3 regions of the Nocardiopsis sp. LDBS1602 genome follow, and region 2 is predicted to be linked to each of the others. Evidence: predicted binding sites of a transcription regulator. Region 2 holds the regulator's gene; each other region holds the start of a gene.
The links. Region 2 encodes HrcA, which represses chaperone genes, less so after heat shock. Its sites were predicted from a motif close to TTGGCACTCTCNNNNNGAGAGTGCCAA; they were not measured.

Region 1 (4,523 bases), on a different contig from region 2:
AGCTGGAGAAGGCGACCGACGAGTACGTCGAGCGCCAAGAGGAGCTGGAGAAGGCCCAGGAGGAACTGGTCGACACCCTTCACGAGCTCCAGCGCATCGAGGTGGACCTCGGTGAGATGCGCGAACCGCTCGCCCAGTTGGCCAGCACCATGTACCAGCAGCCCGAGGCCGGGGTGCTCGGCATCCTCGCGGCGGGCGACCTCGACGAGGACCTTCAGACGCAGTCCTACGCGGCCAAGCTCTCCGAGGACAACCAGGCGCTCATCCAGGACGCCACCGACCTGCGCGAGGAGCAGATCGGCCTGGCCGGCGAAGCCCAGGACCTCCAGACCTTCACCCAGCTCGAACAGGCCGAGCTCGCCGCCAAGGTGGACGACCTGCGCGCCCAGTCCGAGGAGAGCACGAACGCGCTCACCGACGAACTGGAGTCGCGAGGGCTGGACCCGGACACCTTCATGGCCGCGGCCGACTGCGACCCCTCGGCCGCCTCCAAGGCGGACGGCTACCCCAACGGCCTGCTGCCGAAGGAGGCCCTGTGCGAGCTCTACGACGGGCATTCCCTTCGAGCGGACGCCGCCAAGGCCTTCCTCGAACTGAACATGGAGCACGTGGAGCAGTTCGGCGAGAACATCTGCATCACCAGCTCCTACCGTGACCTGCCCAACCAGCACCGTGTGTACGGCGAGGTGCCGCCCGGTTTCGCGGCGGTCCCGGGCACCAGTAACCACGGTCTGGGACAGGCGATCGACCTCGGGTGCGGCATCCAGAACTTCCGCTCCGACAAGTGGAACTGGATGGAGACCAACGGGGGCCGCTACGGCTGGATCCATCCGGCCTGGGCCAAGTCCAACCCGTTCGAACCCTGGCATTGGGAGTTCGAGGGTTAGCGTTACCGAGAACGCGTGAGGGCGGTCCCCGCGGGGACCGCCCTCACGCGTGTGCGGGGTACGTACATCTAGGCCGTGGTGGTGATCTCCGGGGTGACCTCGCCGGTGCAGGCGGGGCAGCGGCTGGCCTTCTTGTTGATCTCGGTGAAGCAGAGCGGGCACTCGCGGGTGCTGGCCTCCTCCGCCTTGATCAGCTTCTCCAACAGCTTGCTCGTGGGCAGGACCACGAAGAAGTACAGGATCGCCGCGGTGAGCAGGAAGGAGATCAGGGCGTCGATGAAGGCGCCGTAGAGGAAGCGGCTGCCGTTGATCTCGAAGTACAGGTCGCCGAAGGTGGGGACACCCCCGAAGATGCCGAGCAGCGGGGTGATGAACCCTTCGGTGAACGCGGTGATGAGACCGGAGAAAACGGCGCCGATGACGACCGCGACCGCCAACTGCACCAGGTTGCCCTGGAGCAGGAACTTCTTGAAGCCTTCCATGGAAGCTGCCCTACGTGATCGGGATTGTTCTGAGGCGTCCCGTTGGACGCCTGGGCCAGCTTTCACCACCTTTGGTCATCGGTCAACCGCGGATGGTGACGGACAGTCGTGAAGTGGTCGCGTGTCCGGCAAGGAGGCGTGCTTCGCCCGGGGTGGCGGCGATGAGAATGAGCGCCCCGCCCTCCCCACCGGCGCCCTCCTCGGGTATCGAGAGCACGGGACGGTCCTCGACCACCTCGGTCGCCGGCCCCGGGCGCGAGGACGGGCTCGAGAGGTCGTCGACCCCTCGGGCGGCCAGGACGTCCACCCGGCTGCCGGGGGAGAGCAGTGACACCGCCCCGGGGTCGGAGACCCGGACCGGGACGGCGACCAGGCCGGGACCGTAGGGGAGGGCCGGAGGGTCTCTCAGGCGGGCGTCGGTCAGTACCTCACCGGCCCGCACCGGGGCGTTGGGCGTCAGTCCGGCGGCCCGGCCTCCGGGCCGGAGCGAGCCCTCGGGGAGAAGACGGTCGGGCAGTTCCCGGGTGTCGAGGTCGGCCTCGGTCAGGGGAGCGGAGGCGTCCAGATCGTGGGCGGCGACCAGGACCTCGGTGACGGGCTCGGGAAGGGGACGGAGGACGAGCACGGCGCAGATCGCGGCGAGCGCGGTCAGCAGCGCCGCCACGAGGCGCCGATACCGCTCCAGGAGTCGGAGAAGGCCGCGACGGTGGCGGTAGGGGGTATCGGCCATACCTCCAACGCTAGACCGGCGAAGGGCGGTCGGGGCGGTTGTCCACAGGGTGGATCTCCGGCCGTCGGGTTCCCGGACACACGAAAGCGCCGCCGAGGGGTCTCGGCGGCGCGGCCACGGTCAACGGTGCGGTGGCTCAGCTACCGCTCGCGCCACCACTGCCGGCGGTGGCGGTGGTGGAACCGGTGCTCTTGGTGCTGTTCGAGGAGTCCTTGGCCGCCCCGGAGGCGCTTCCGGAATCGGTGGACCCGGTGGCGGCACCGGACTTGGCGGTGTCGCCGGAGCCGCTGTCCTTGCTCTCGGAGGAGCCGGTCAGCGCCGAGCTGTTCGTGGTGCTCTTGCCGCTGTCGGTGCGGTAGAAGCCCGAGCCCTTGAAGACGATCCCCACGGCCGAGTACACCTTGCGCAGGCGACCCTCGCACTCGGGGCAGACCGTCAGAGAGTCGTCGCTGAAGCTCTGCACGACCTCCATCTGGGCGTCACACTCGGTGCACGCGTACTGATACGTAGGCACTGTTCCAAGTCCTCCTTGCCGGCACTCACGCCCGTTGACTGCTAAATAGTACGCGTTCGCCGACCAGGGCCGCGACAGCCCCTCGTCGACGTCGCGGAACGGAGGAGGGGAGCCGCGTGCCCGACCCCGTCGGGACACGGACGAAGACGTCAACGTTCCAGGTGGTCGGCTTAATCCCCGGTCGCCGTGGCAAGGGCCGGAAGGAGAGGGGTGAAGCGGAGCAGCCCCGCGCCCGGGCTCACCACCGCGTCCATCGGGCGATCGTGCGGTTCGGTGGGCACGGACTCGACGAGGCCCTCGTCGTGGACCAGGGCGAGGGCCGGGGCGTCCGGTCTCTTGTACTCCAGGGCGCGGTCGTACCAGCCGGCGCCCCGTCCCAGACGCATGCCGCGTCGGTCCACCGCCAGGGCCGGACAGATCACCAGGTCGGCCAGGCCGAGCGCCTCGGTGCCGCGGCGGGGGCCGCCGGGTTCGAGCAGGCCGTGTCCGGCGGGGACGAGGCTCTCGGGCCCTTCGTAGTCGGCCCAGTCCATCGGACCGTCCGGTCGGAAGATCGGGAGCAGCACCCGTGATCCCTCCCTCCACAGGTCCTCCACCAGGCCTCGGGTGTCGGGTTCGCCGCCCACGGAGTAGTAGCAGGCGATGGTGCCGTCGAGGGGCGGAGCGGGCAGCCTCAACAGGACGGAGCGGATCGCGGCCCCCGTGCGAGCGCGCTCCTCGGGGCTCCGCGCCCGGCGTGCGGAGAGGAGACGTTCCCGCAGCGCGCGCTTGTCGGATCGGCTCCGATCGTTCGACTCACCCATGGGGCCAGTGTGACATCGTGCCGTCGGGGAGGGTGTTCGTCACCCCTTCGGTGAACCCAGGGTGGCGTTTTCGACGCCTTCACCCGAAAGGGCGGGGACTTCTCTCCGCCACGACCGGTGAGCCGCCGCGTGGACCTCGATATCTGCCCTAAAGTGCCTGTCCATGAGCGCCGACATCGACCGAACGCGACCCCTGTCCTCCGAGACCGTCACCAAGGCGGTCGTCCCGGCGGCCGGGCTGGGCACCCGCTTCCTGCCCGCGACCAAGGCCACCCCCAAGGAGATGCTGCCGATCGTGGACAAACCCGCGATCCAGTACGTGGTGGAGGAGGCGGTCGAATCGGGTCTTCACGACGTCCTCATGATCACCGGACGCAGTAAGCGTTCCATCGAGGACCACTTCGATCGGGCCTATGAGCTGGAGGAGGCCCTCGCGGCCAAGGGCGAGGAGGGCAAACTCCGCTCCGTCCGCGAGTCCAGCGACCTGGCCCAGGTCCACTACGTCCGCCAAGGGGAGCCTCGCGGGCTCGGGCACGCGGTCCTGTGCGCGGAGGCGCATGTGGGCGACAACCCCTTCGCGGTGCTCCTCGGCGACGACCTGATCGAGTCGGCGGACCTGCTGCGCCGCATGATCGAGGTCCGCCAGGAGCACGGCGGGAGCGTCGTCGCGCTCATGGAGGTGGAGCCCGAACAGGTCTCCCTCTACGGGTGCGCGGCGGTGGAGCCGACGGAGGAGGACGACGTCGTCACCGTCACCGATCTGGTCGAGAAGCCCTCCCAAGAGGAGGCTCCCAGCCGCTGGGCGATCATCGGCCGTTACATCTGCGACCCCGAGGTCTTCTCCGTCCTGCACCGCACCCCGCCCGGCCGCGGCGGCGAGATCCAGCTGACCGACGCCCTGTTGGAGCTGGCCCGCACCAAGCCCGAGGACGGGGGCGGTGTGCGAGGCGTCCTGTTGCGCGGGCGCCGCTACGACACGGGGAACAAGGCCGACTACATCCGCACGGTGGTGGACTTCGCCTGCCGCCGTCCCGACCTGGCCGAGGAGCTCCTGCCCTGGCTGCGCGAGTTCGTGGACCGTCAGGGTGAAGGGCGCGTCTGACCCGA
Region 2 (4,523 bases):
GGCCTCGGTGATCATCTCCAGCCCCCAGGTGCGCGACCAGGTGTTGGAGATGGTCCCCGCCGGCGCGGATCGTGAGGGTACGCCTCCGGTGGCGGGCGAGGAACGCGACGGCGACGTCGTGGCGACGTCCGACGAGTCCGACCCCGCCATCGATGGTGGTGGGGCCTCGGAGGAGCCGGAGAAGGACCGAGAGGGTTCGCCCAGCCCCGACGCCGAGGAGGGGTCGGACGAGGAGAAGGTGGAGTCCGCCGCCTCCTGCCGTCCCACGGACATGGCCTCCCCCTCGCCTTCGGGTTCCGACAGGGAGAGGGACCGAGAGGGTTCCTCCTCTCCCGAGGATCGCGACTGCGATCCGGAGAAGGAGCCCACGGCCGGCCCGAGCTCTCCGAGCACCGATCCCGGTTCCGACCCGGACAAGGAGCCCGAGGACAACGAGTCGCCGAACGGCGACGGTTCCGGGAACGGCGGCGGAAGCGGCGGTGGAGGTTCCGAAGAGGACAACGTCACCGTCGAGTGACCGCGACGGTCCGTGTCATGACACGGTCGTACGAAGAGGAGGGGCCGCGCGATCGCGCGGCCCCTCCTCTTTTCGTTCTCTTCGTGTTCGCGGTCCGGCGGTGCCGGGTGCGGTCACCAGCGTCCGGTGCGCGCCTGGAGGACCGACAGTGCCGCCACTCCGGCCGTGGAGGTCCGTAGGACCGAGGGCCCGAGTAGGGCCCGTACGGCGCCGGCCTCGTCGAAGGCGGCGAGTTCGGCGTCGGATACTCCTCCCTCCGGCCCCACCACCAGGACGATGCCTCCGTCGTGGGGGGCTTCGGGGAGGGTGAGCGTGGAGAGCCGTTCGGCGCCGTCCTCGTGCAGGACCACGGCCAGATCGGCCGCGGCGAGCAGTTCGGCCGCGCCCTTGCGGTCGACCGGTTCGGTGACCTCGGGCATCCGGGCACGCCTGGCCTGTTTGGCGGCCTCTCGAGCGCAGGAGCGCCACTTGGCCAGGGCCTTGGAGCCTCGATCGCCCTTCCACTGGGTGACGCAGCGTTCGGCCGCCCAGGGGACGACGACGTCGACCCCGGCCTCGGTCATCGTCTCGACCGCCAGTTCTCCGCGGTCCCGTTTGGGCAGGGCCTGGATCACGGTGAGCCGTGGTCGCGGCTCGGGTTCGTCCAGGCGTTCGGAGACTCGGCAGAGGAGGGTGTCCTTGCCGACGACCTCCACCACCTCGCAGCGGACCCGGAGGCCGAGACCGTCGGAGAGATCGACGGTCTCGCCCTCACGGATGCGTCGGACGGCGGCGGCGTGCCGACCCTCGGGTCCGTCGAGACGGATCAGGTCGGCGGCCAGGGCCCCGGTCTCCACCAGGAAGACCGGCGGCGTCACTTGTTCGCGCCGAAGGCGTCACGGATCTTGGAGAAGAACCCGCCGTGTCCGGGGCTGAATCGTCCCGGGTTCTGGTCCTCGCCGCGCAGTTCGGCGAACTTGCGCAGGAGGGCCTCCTGCTCCTCGTCGAGCTTGCCGGGGGTCTCCACGTCGACCCGGATGCGCAGGTCGCCCCGGCCTCCGCCGTCGAGGTGGGTGACGCCCTTGCCCGGCAGGGTGATCACGTGTCCGGAGTTGGTCCCCGGGCGCAGGTCGATGTTCTCGGTGCCGTCGAGGGTGTCGAAGGCGAAGGAGGCGCCCAGCGCCGCGGCCGTCATCGGCACGGTGATGGTGCAGTGCAGGTCGTCGCCGCGACGTTCGAACGTCGGGTGGGACTTCTGCACGATCTCCAGGATGATGTCGCCGCGCGGTCCGCCGTTGGGGCCGACCTCGCCCTCGCCGGCGAGCTGGATGCGGGTGCCGTCGTCCACACCGGCGGGGATCTTGACGGTACGGGTGACCTTCTCCCGGACCCGCCCCTCTCCGGCGCAGTCTCCGCAGGGGTTGGTGATGACCGAGCCCTGGCCCGAGCACTGCGGGCAGGGGCGCGAGGTCATGACCTGGCCCAGGAAGGAGCGCGTGACCTGGGAGACCTCTCCCTGGCCGTGGCACATCTCGCAGGTGGTGCGGTGCGAACCGGCGGCCGTCCCCTCACCCTGGCAGGTCTCGCACAGGATGGCGGTGGGGAAGGTGATCTCCTTGCTCACGCCGAAGGCGGTCTCGACCAGGTCCAGTTCGATGCGGATCTTGATGCTGCGTCCGCGCCGGACCCGTTCGCGCGGCCCACGCCCACCGGGCTGGCCGCCGCCGAAGAAGGCGTTCATGATGTCGTCGAAGGCGAAGCCGCCCGAGCCGCCGAAGCCGCCGGCCCCTCCCCCGCCGCCCGGAGCGAAGGGGTCCTGGCCCATGTCGAACATCCGACGCTTGTTCTCGTCGGAGAGGACCTCGTAGGCCTGGGTCACCTCCTTGAAGCGCTCCTGGGTCGCCGGGTCCGGGTTGATGTCCGGGTGCAACTCGCGCGCGAGCCGCCGGTACGCCTTCTTGATCTCGTCCTTGGACGCGTCGCGACGCACCCCGAGAACCTGGTAATAGTCTCTGGCCACTGAGTTACTGTCCTGCCAAAATCTGTCCGACATACCGAGCCACCGCACGGACGGCGCCCATCGTCCCCGGGTAGTCCATCCGGGTGGGTCCCACCACACCGATCTTGGCCAGCGACTGGTTTCCCACACCGTAGTCGGCCGACACGATGGAGGTGGATCGAAGCCCCTCGTGGAAGTTCTCCGCGCCGATACGCACGGTGAGCATCGAGGGGTCCTTCGCCTCACCCAACAAACGGATGAGGACCATGTTCTCTTCCAGTGCTTCGAGTACGTCCCGCAGGCTCGCCGCGAAGTCGACCGCCGCGAGGTTGGCGGTGCCCGCCAGGACGATCTTCTCCTCGTGCCGCTCGACGAGGCTCTCCAACAGGACCGAGAGGACGGCGATCGCGAACGATCGGTCCTCCGGCGCGACCTGGGCGGGCAGGTCCTCCACCGCGTCGGGCACGTCACCGAGGTGTTTGCCGGCGATGGCGCGGTTGAGCATGGAGCGCAGGTCCTCCACCACGCTCTCGTCGACGACGCCGAGGCCGTCGATGACCCGCTGTTCGACACGGCCGGTGTTGGTGATGACGACCATCATGATGCGGTGGCCGCCGAGGGGTACGAGTTCCACGTGCTGGACCGACGAGCGGGTCAGCGACGGGTACTGGACGATCGCGACCTGGCGGGTGAGCTGCGCGAGCAGCCGTACCGTGCGAGCGACGATCTCGTCGAGGTCCACGGCGCCGCCGAGGAAGGACTCGATGGCGCGGCGTTCCGCCGCGGAGAGGGGTTTGACCGAGGAGAGGCGGTCCACGAAGAGGCGGTACCCCTTGTCCGTGGGCACCCGTCCGGCACTGGTGTGCGGCTGGGTGATGTACCCCTCCTCCTCCAGCGCGACCATGTCGTTGCGAATGGTCGCCGGAGAGACACCGAGAGGGTGTCGGTCGGCCAACGCCCTGGAACCGACCGGTTCGTTGGTGTTGACGAAGTCCTCGACGACGGCACGCAGGACCGCGAGCTTGCGCTCATCCAGCAACTCGCCACCTCCTGGCACTCCGTGGTCCTCAGTGCCGATTCTATGCCCGACCGCAAACCCGCACGGCTACTCGCCGGGGGCAACGTCCGGGACGCCCTCTCTTCTTCCCGGTGGATCGGCGACCTACCGCACACGGTCGCCGGAGCACCGATCCTCTCACCAGTACACTGCACCACCGTGGCTACCAAGGGAACCGGTCGGTACGGCCGAGACGTTCTGGCGGAGGATCGACGACGACGCGGCGCGAGCGTGGTGCCCGAGGTACCGCTCGCTCGCGACCTGGTCGTGGAGGACGTCGAGGAGACGTTCTGTGGGGCCGTGGTGGCCTGGGACAAGGCCACGGTGACCTTGGAGGATCGGGCCGGTCGACGGCGGGTGTTCGATCTGGAGCCGGCCGCCTTCTCCCTGGAGGGGCGCACGGTGACCCTGGTGCGTCCTCGTGAGGCGCCCAAGGGGCCGTTGCGCAGCGCCTCGGGGTCGATCGCGGTGACCGACGCCCGTGCTCGTACGGCCAGGGAGAGTCGGATCTACGTCGAGGGCGCCCACGACGCGGAGCTGGTGGAGAAGGTGTGGGGTCACGACCTTCGTGTGGAGGGTGTGGCCGTGGAGTTCCTGGAGGGCGTGGACGATCTGCCCTCGGTGGTGGCGGAGTTCTCCCCCGGACCGGGGCGGCGTCTGGGCGTCCTGGTGGACCATCTGGTCCCGGGCTCCAAGGAGAGCCGGATCGCCGAGCGTGTCCAGGGCGAGGACGTGCTCGTGGTGGGGCATCCGTACGTGGACGTGTGGCAGGCGGTGCGCCCCGGGGCGGTGGGGATCCGGGCCTGGCCCGAGGTCCCTCGGGGGCTCCCCTGGAAGGAGGGGGTGGTCTCCGCGCTGGGTTGGCGGATGGAGACGGGCGAGGCCTGGCGGCGCATCCTCGGCTCGGTCCGCGGTTACGGTGATCTCGAACCCTCCCTGTTGGGGCGGGTCGAGGAGCTCATCGACTTCGT
Region 3 (4,523 bases), on a different contig from region 2:
CAGGGGCATGGCGCCGCGGACGACCAGCGTGTCCACGACGAGCTGTACTCCCAGGGCCTTCTCTACGGGCTCGACCGCCGCACCGCCCGGCGTCGGGCCGGCGACCTGCTGGAGACGTTCGACCTCGCTGCCGTCGGCCGGCGCGAGGTCGACACCCTTTCCGGGGGCCAGCGGCGCAGGCTCGACGTCGCCATGGGCCTGGTGCACCGCCCCGGTCTGCTCTTCCTTGACGAGCCCTCCGCGGGACTGGACCCGCACAGCCGGGCCGACCTGTGGGAGCACGTCACGCGGCTGCGGGAGGAGTTCGGGACGACCGTCGTGCTCACCACCCACTACCTGGACGAGGCCGACTCCGCGGCCGAGCGGGTCCTGGTCATCGATCACGGGCGGGTGATCGCCGACGGTTCGCCCGAGGAGCTCAAGGGCCGCGTCTCCGGCGACCTGGTGACCCTCGTCTTCGGCGACGAGGAGCAGTCCCGGAGTGCCGCTCGGGTGGCCGACGGGATCGCGTCGGACGGCGGGGTCGAGGTCCATCGGGGAACCGGGGCCGACCACGAGGTGCGCTTCCGGACGGAGCGCGGCGACGCCGTCCTGCCGGACCTGCTGCGCGCTCTCGACGCCGCCGACCTCGATCTGAGCACCGTCCAGGTGCAGCGTCCCACCCTGGACGACGTGTTCCTGACCCTGACCGGCCGCAGCCTGCGTGAGGAGGGCCGATGACCACCGCCATGACCCCCGAGACCGTCCGCTCCGCCCGACACGGAGGGCTCGCGGGACTGCTCCGCGACACAGGCACCGTGTTCGCCCGACAGATGCGCCCGGTGTGGCACCGGCCGTTCGTCATCGCCTTCGGTATGCTCCAGCCGCTGCTGTACCTGGTGCTGTTCGCGCCGCTGCTCACCGGGCTGTCGGGTGCGGAGGGGGAGAACCCGTGGCAGTGGTTCGTGCCCGGCCTCTTCGTGATGCTGACCCTGTTCACCTCCGGTTTCGCCGGGTTCGGGCTCCTGCCCGAGATGGCCTCGGGCGCGCACGAACGGATGCTGGTCACCCCGGCCGGTCGGGTGGCCCTGCTGCTCGGTCGGGTCCTGCGCGACCTCGTGATCGTGTCGACGCAGATGCTGCTGATCCTGTTCCTGGTGCTGCCGTTCGGTTTCCGGACCACCTTGCCGGGGGCCCTGGCGGGGTTCGCGCTGCTGGGGGTGCTGGCGACCGGGCTCGCCACGCTGTCCTACGTGGTCGCGATGGCCGTCGGACGGACCTACGTGTTCGCGCCCATCGTCCAGACCGTGATGATGCCGCTCCTGTTGCTCTCCGGGGTGCTGCTGCCGATGGAGTCGGCGCCGGGCTGGCTGTACACGCTGTCGCGGCTCAACCCGGTGGCGCACGTGGTGGACGCGGCACGGGTGTCGTTCGGCGGCGGAACGTGGGACGGAACGGTACTGCTCGGCTGGGTCATGGCGGTCGGGCTGACCGTGGCGGCGTTGGCCTTCGGAGCCCGTTCGACGCGTCGTCTCCACGGCTGAGACCTGGGGCGGGCGGGCCTCGATCCGGGTGGAGCTCCACCCGGATCGAGACCCGGGCGAATCGGGGGGGTGCCGGAGGGTGCGGCCGGGGTCGCTCATGGGTAGGAGGGTCACGGAGCGGCCGATCCTCCCTGTTCGCCCACCGCTCAAAACGCCCGGAACGAGGCATGTTCCTCCAGGTGACGGGTGTTCCTCCGGCTGTGGAAATCGTGACCACATCGTTTGCACTCTCCATGGGCGAGTGCTAAAAAGGTGACTGGTTAGCACTCACCTTTGTCGAGTGCTAACCGGATCGAGGCTGCGAGATCACGGGCCTCCGACGGAAGGGTGTCGGGGGAACGCGGTCGTCCGTCGCGGGCGCAGGCCTCGTCCCCGTCGCGTATCAGCCCGGTCACGGGAGGACAAGAACTCAATGGCAGCCAAACTGATCGCGTTCGACGAGGAGGCCCGTCGCGGCCTCGAGCGTGGCATGAACCAGCTCGCGGACGCCGTGAAGGTCACCCTCGGTCCCAAGGGCCGCAACGTCGTTCTGGAGAAGAAGTGGGGCGCCCCCACGATCACCAACGACGGTGTCTCCATCGCCAAGGAGATCGAGCTCGAGGACCCGTGGGAGAAGATCGGGGCCGAGCTGGTCAAGGAGGTCGCCAAGAAGACGGACGACGTCGCCGGTGACGGTACGACCACCGCCACCGTCCTGGCCCAGGCCCTCGTCCGCGAGGGTCTGCGCAACGTCGCCGCCGGCGCCAACCCGGTCGGCCTCAAGCGGGGCATCGAGGCCGCCGTCGCCCGCATCAACGAGGAGCTCGGCAACCTCTCCAAGGACGTCGAGACCAAGGAGCAGATCGCCTCCACCGCCTCCATCTCCGCCGGTGACACCCAGATCGGTGAGACCATCGCCGAGGCGATGGACAAGGTCGGCAAGGAAGGCGTCATCACCGTCGAGGAGGGTCAGACCTTCGGGCTCGAGCTGGAGCTCGCCGAGGGTATGCGCTTCGACAAGGGCTACATCTCGCCCTACTTCGCCACCGACCTCGAGCGCATGGAGACGGTCCTCGAGGACCCCTACATCCTCATCGTCAACTCCAAGATCTCCAACAACAACGAGTTCCTGCCCGTTGTCGAGAAGGTCCTGCAGTCCGGCCGTCCGCTGATGGTCATCGCCGAGGACGTCGCCGACGGCGCCCTCCAGACCCTCGTGGTCAACAAGATCCGCGGCACCTTCAAGTCCGTCGCCGTCAAGGCCCCGGGCTTCGGTGACCGTCGCAAGGCCCAGCTCGGCGACATCGCCGTGCTGACCGGCGGCCAGGTCATCACCGAGGAGGTCGGCCTCAAGCTCGAGAACACCGAGCTGGAGCTGCTGGGCCGCGCCCGCAAGATCGTCGTCACCAAGGACGAGACCACCATCGTCGACGGTGCCGGTGACGCCACCGCCATCGCCGGTCGCGTGAACGAGATCCGCAACGAGATCGAGCGCACCGACTCCGACTACGACCGCGAGAAGCTCCAGGAGCGCCTCGCCCGTCTGGCCGGCGGCGTGGCCGTCATCAAGGCCGGCGCCGCCACCGAGGTGGAGCTCAAGGAGCGCAAGCACCGCATCGAGGACGCCGTTCGCAACGCGAAGGCCGCCGTCGAAGAGGGCATCCTGCCCGGTGGTGGTGTCGCTCTGCTCCAGGCCAGCGTCCCGGCCTTCGAGAAGCTCGACCTGGACGGCGACGAGGCCATCGGCGCCGACATCGTGCGTCGCGCCATCGCCGAGCCGCTCAAGCAGATCGCGGTCAACGCCGGCCTCGAGGGCGGCGTCGTGGCGGACAAGGTCAAGAACCTGGAGCCCGGGTTCGGCCTGAACGCCGCCACCGGTGAGTACACCGACCTGTTCAAGGACGGCGTCATCGACCCGACCAAGGTCACCCGTTCCGCTCTGCAGAACGCGTCCTCGATCGCCGGTCTGTTCCTGACCACCGAGGCCGTCATCGCCGAGAAGCCGGAGAAGGCCGCGGCTCCCGCCGGCGACCCGACCGGTGGCATGGGCGGTATGGACTTCTAAGAGGTCCGAACCTCCGAGGTCCGGATACGCGACCTCGCCCGCGACGACCGGGCGGTCCCCTTCGGGGGTCCGCCCGGTTTCGCCTTTTCCGGGGGTGCTCCCTCGCGGCTCAGTCGATCCCGTGCGGGCGGATCGCGTCGGCGGGCGGATGCCAGCCCGAGGACCCCGGAAGCTCCAAGGAGGAGACGGGGCCGTAGGTGCCGCGTGCGTAGGTCTCGGGTACGGACGTCAGGTCCACGATCGGGTCGACGATCCGCCACGACTCCTCCACCACGTCGAAGCGTACGAACCTTCCCGGGTCGCCCACCACGGCCCCTCGCAGCACGTTCTCGTAGGCCTCGTGGCCGCGGCCGAGCCGTCGGCCGATGTCGGCTCCGATCGCGATCGGTACCGGGGAATCGCCCTCGGCGCCGGGGGCGTTCAGGGACGTCTCGATGGTCGCCCCCGACCAGGGCTCCAGCTGGAAGCGCACCAGGTCGGCGGGGCCCGGGTACAGGTCGATCGGGGGCCGCGCGAACTCGACCACCACCTCCCAGGAGGTGAGCGGCAGGTGCTTGCCCGAACGCACATAGAACGGCACCCCCGCCCACCGCGGGGCGTCCACCCACATGCGCAGCGCGAAGAAGGTCTCCGTGGTGGAACGCGGATCGACCCCCTCCACGTCGAGGTAGCCGTCGTAACGACCCCGCACCACGTCCTCGGGGGTCAGGGTGCGGGTGGCGCGCAGCACCCGCAGTTTCTCGTCCTCGATCGCGGCCGGGTCGGTGGACAGCGGCGGTTCCATGGTCAGGAGGGCGAAGAGCTGCAACAGGTGGTTCTGGAAGACGTCCCGGATCGCCCCGGCCGCGTCGTAGAAGGAGCCCCGGTCCGCCACGCCGAAGTCCTCGGCCATGGTGATCTGCACGTTGTCGATGTGGGCGCGGGACCAGAGCGGTTCGAGCAGGCCGTTGCCGAAG

Region 1: a site for HrcA is predicted at 2,632-2,658, ahead of U9J66_RS09800 (FmdB family zinc ribbon protein). Genes of this name have one in related genera too.
Region 3: a site for HrcA is predicted at 1,745-1,771, ahead of groL (chaperonin GroEL). Genes of this name have one in related genera too.

What each region holds. Positions count from the first base shown of each region.
Region 1 is NZ_JAYLVW010000002.1:376,686-381,208, forward strand. It holds gene U9J66_RS09785 (M15 family metallopeptidase) at 1-887, shown strand, start outside; gene U9J66_RS09790 (MscL family protein) at 956-1,369, opposite strand; gene U9J66_RS09795 (SAF domain-containing protein) at 1,452-2,099, opposite strand; gene U9J66_RS09800 (FmdB family zinc ribbon protein) at 2,236-2,613, opposite strand; gene U9J66_RS09805 (5-formyltetrahydrofolate cyclo-ligase) at 2,784-3,416, opposite strand; gene galU (UTP--glucose-1-phosphate uridylyltransferase GalU) at 3,580-4,518, shown strand.
Region 2 is NZ_JAYLVW010000001.1:1,670,348-1,674,870, forward strand. It holds gene U9J66_RS07610 (hypothetical protein) at 1-517, shown strand, start outside; gene U9J66_RS07615 (16S rRNA (uracil(1498)-N(3))-methyltransferase) at 631-1,374, opposite strand; gene dnaJ (molecular chaperone DnaJ) at 1,371-2,516, opposite strand; gene hrcA (heat-inducible transcriptional repressor HrcA) at 2,521-3,534, opposite strand; gene U9J66_RS07630 (DUF3097 domain-containing protein) at 3,712-4,523, shown strand, end outside.
Region 3 is NZ_JAYLVW010000002.1:268,670-273,192, forward strand. It holds gene U9J66_RS09305 (ATP-binding cassette domain-containing protein) at 1-720, shown strand, start outside; gene U9J66_RS09310 (ABC transporter permease) at 717-1,523, shown strand; gene groL (chaperonin GroEL) at 1,936-3,567, shown strand; gene zwf (glucose-6-phosphate dehydrogenase) at 3,677-4,523, opposite strand, start outside.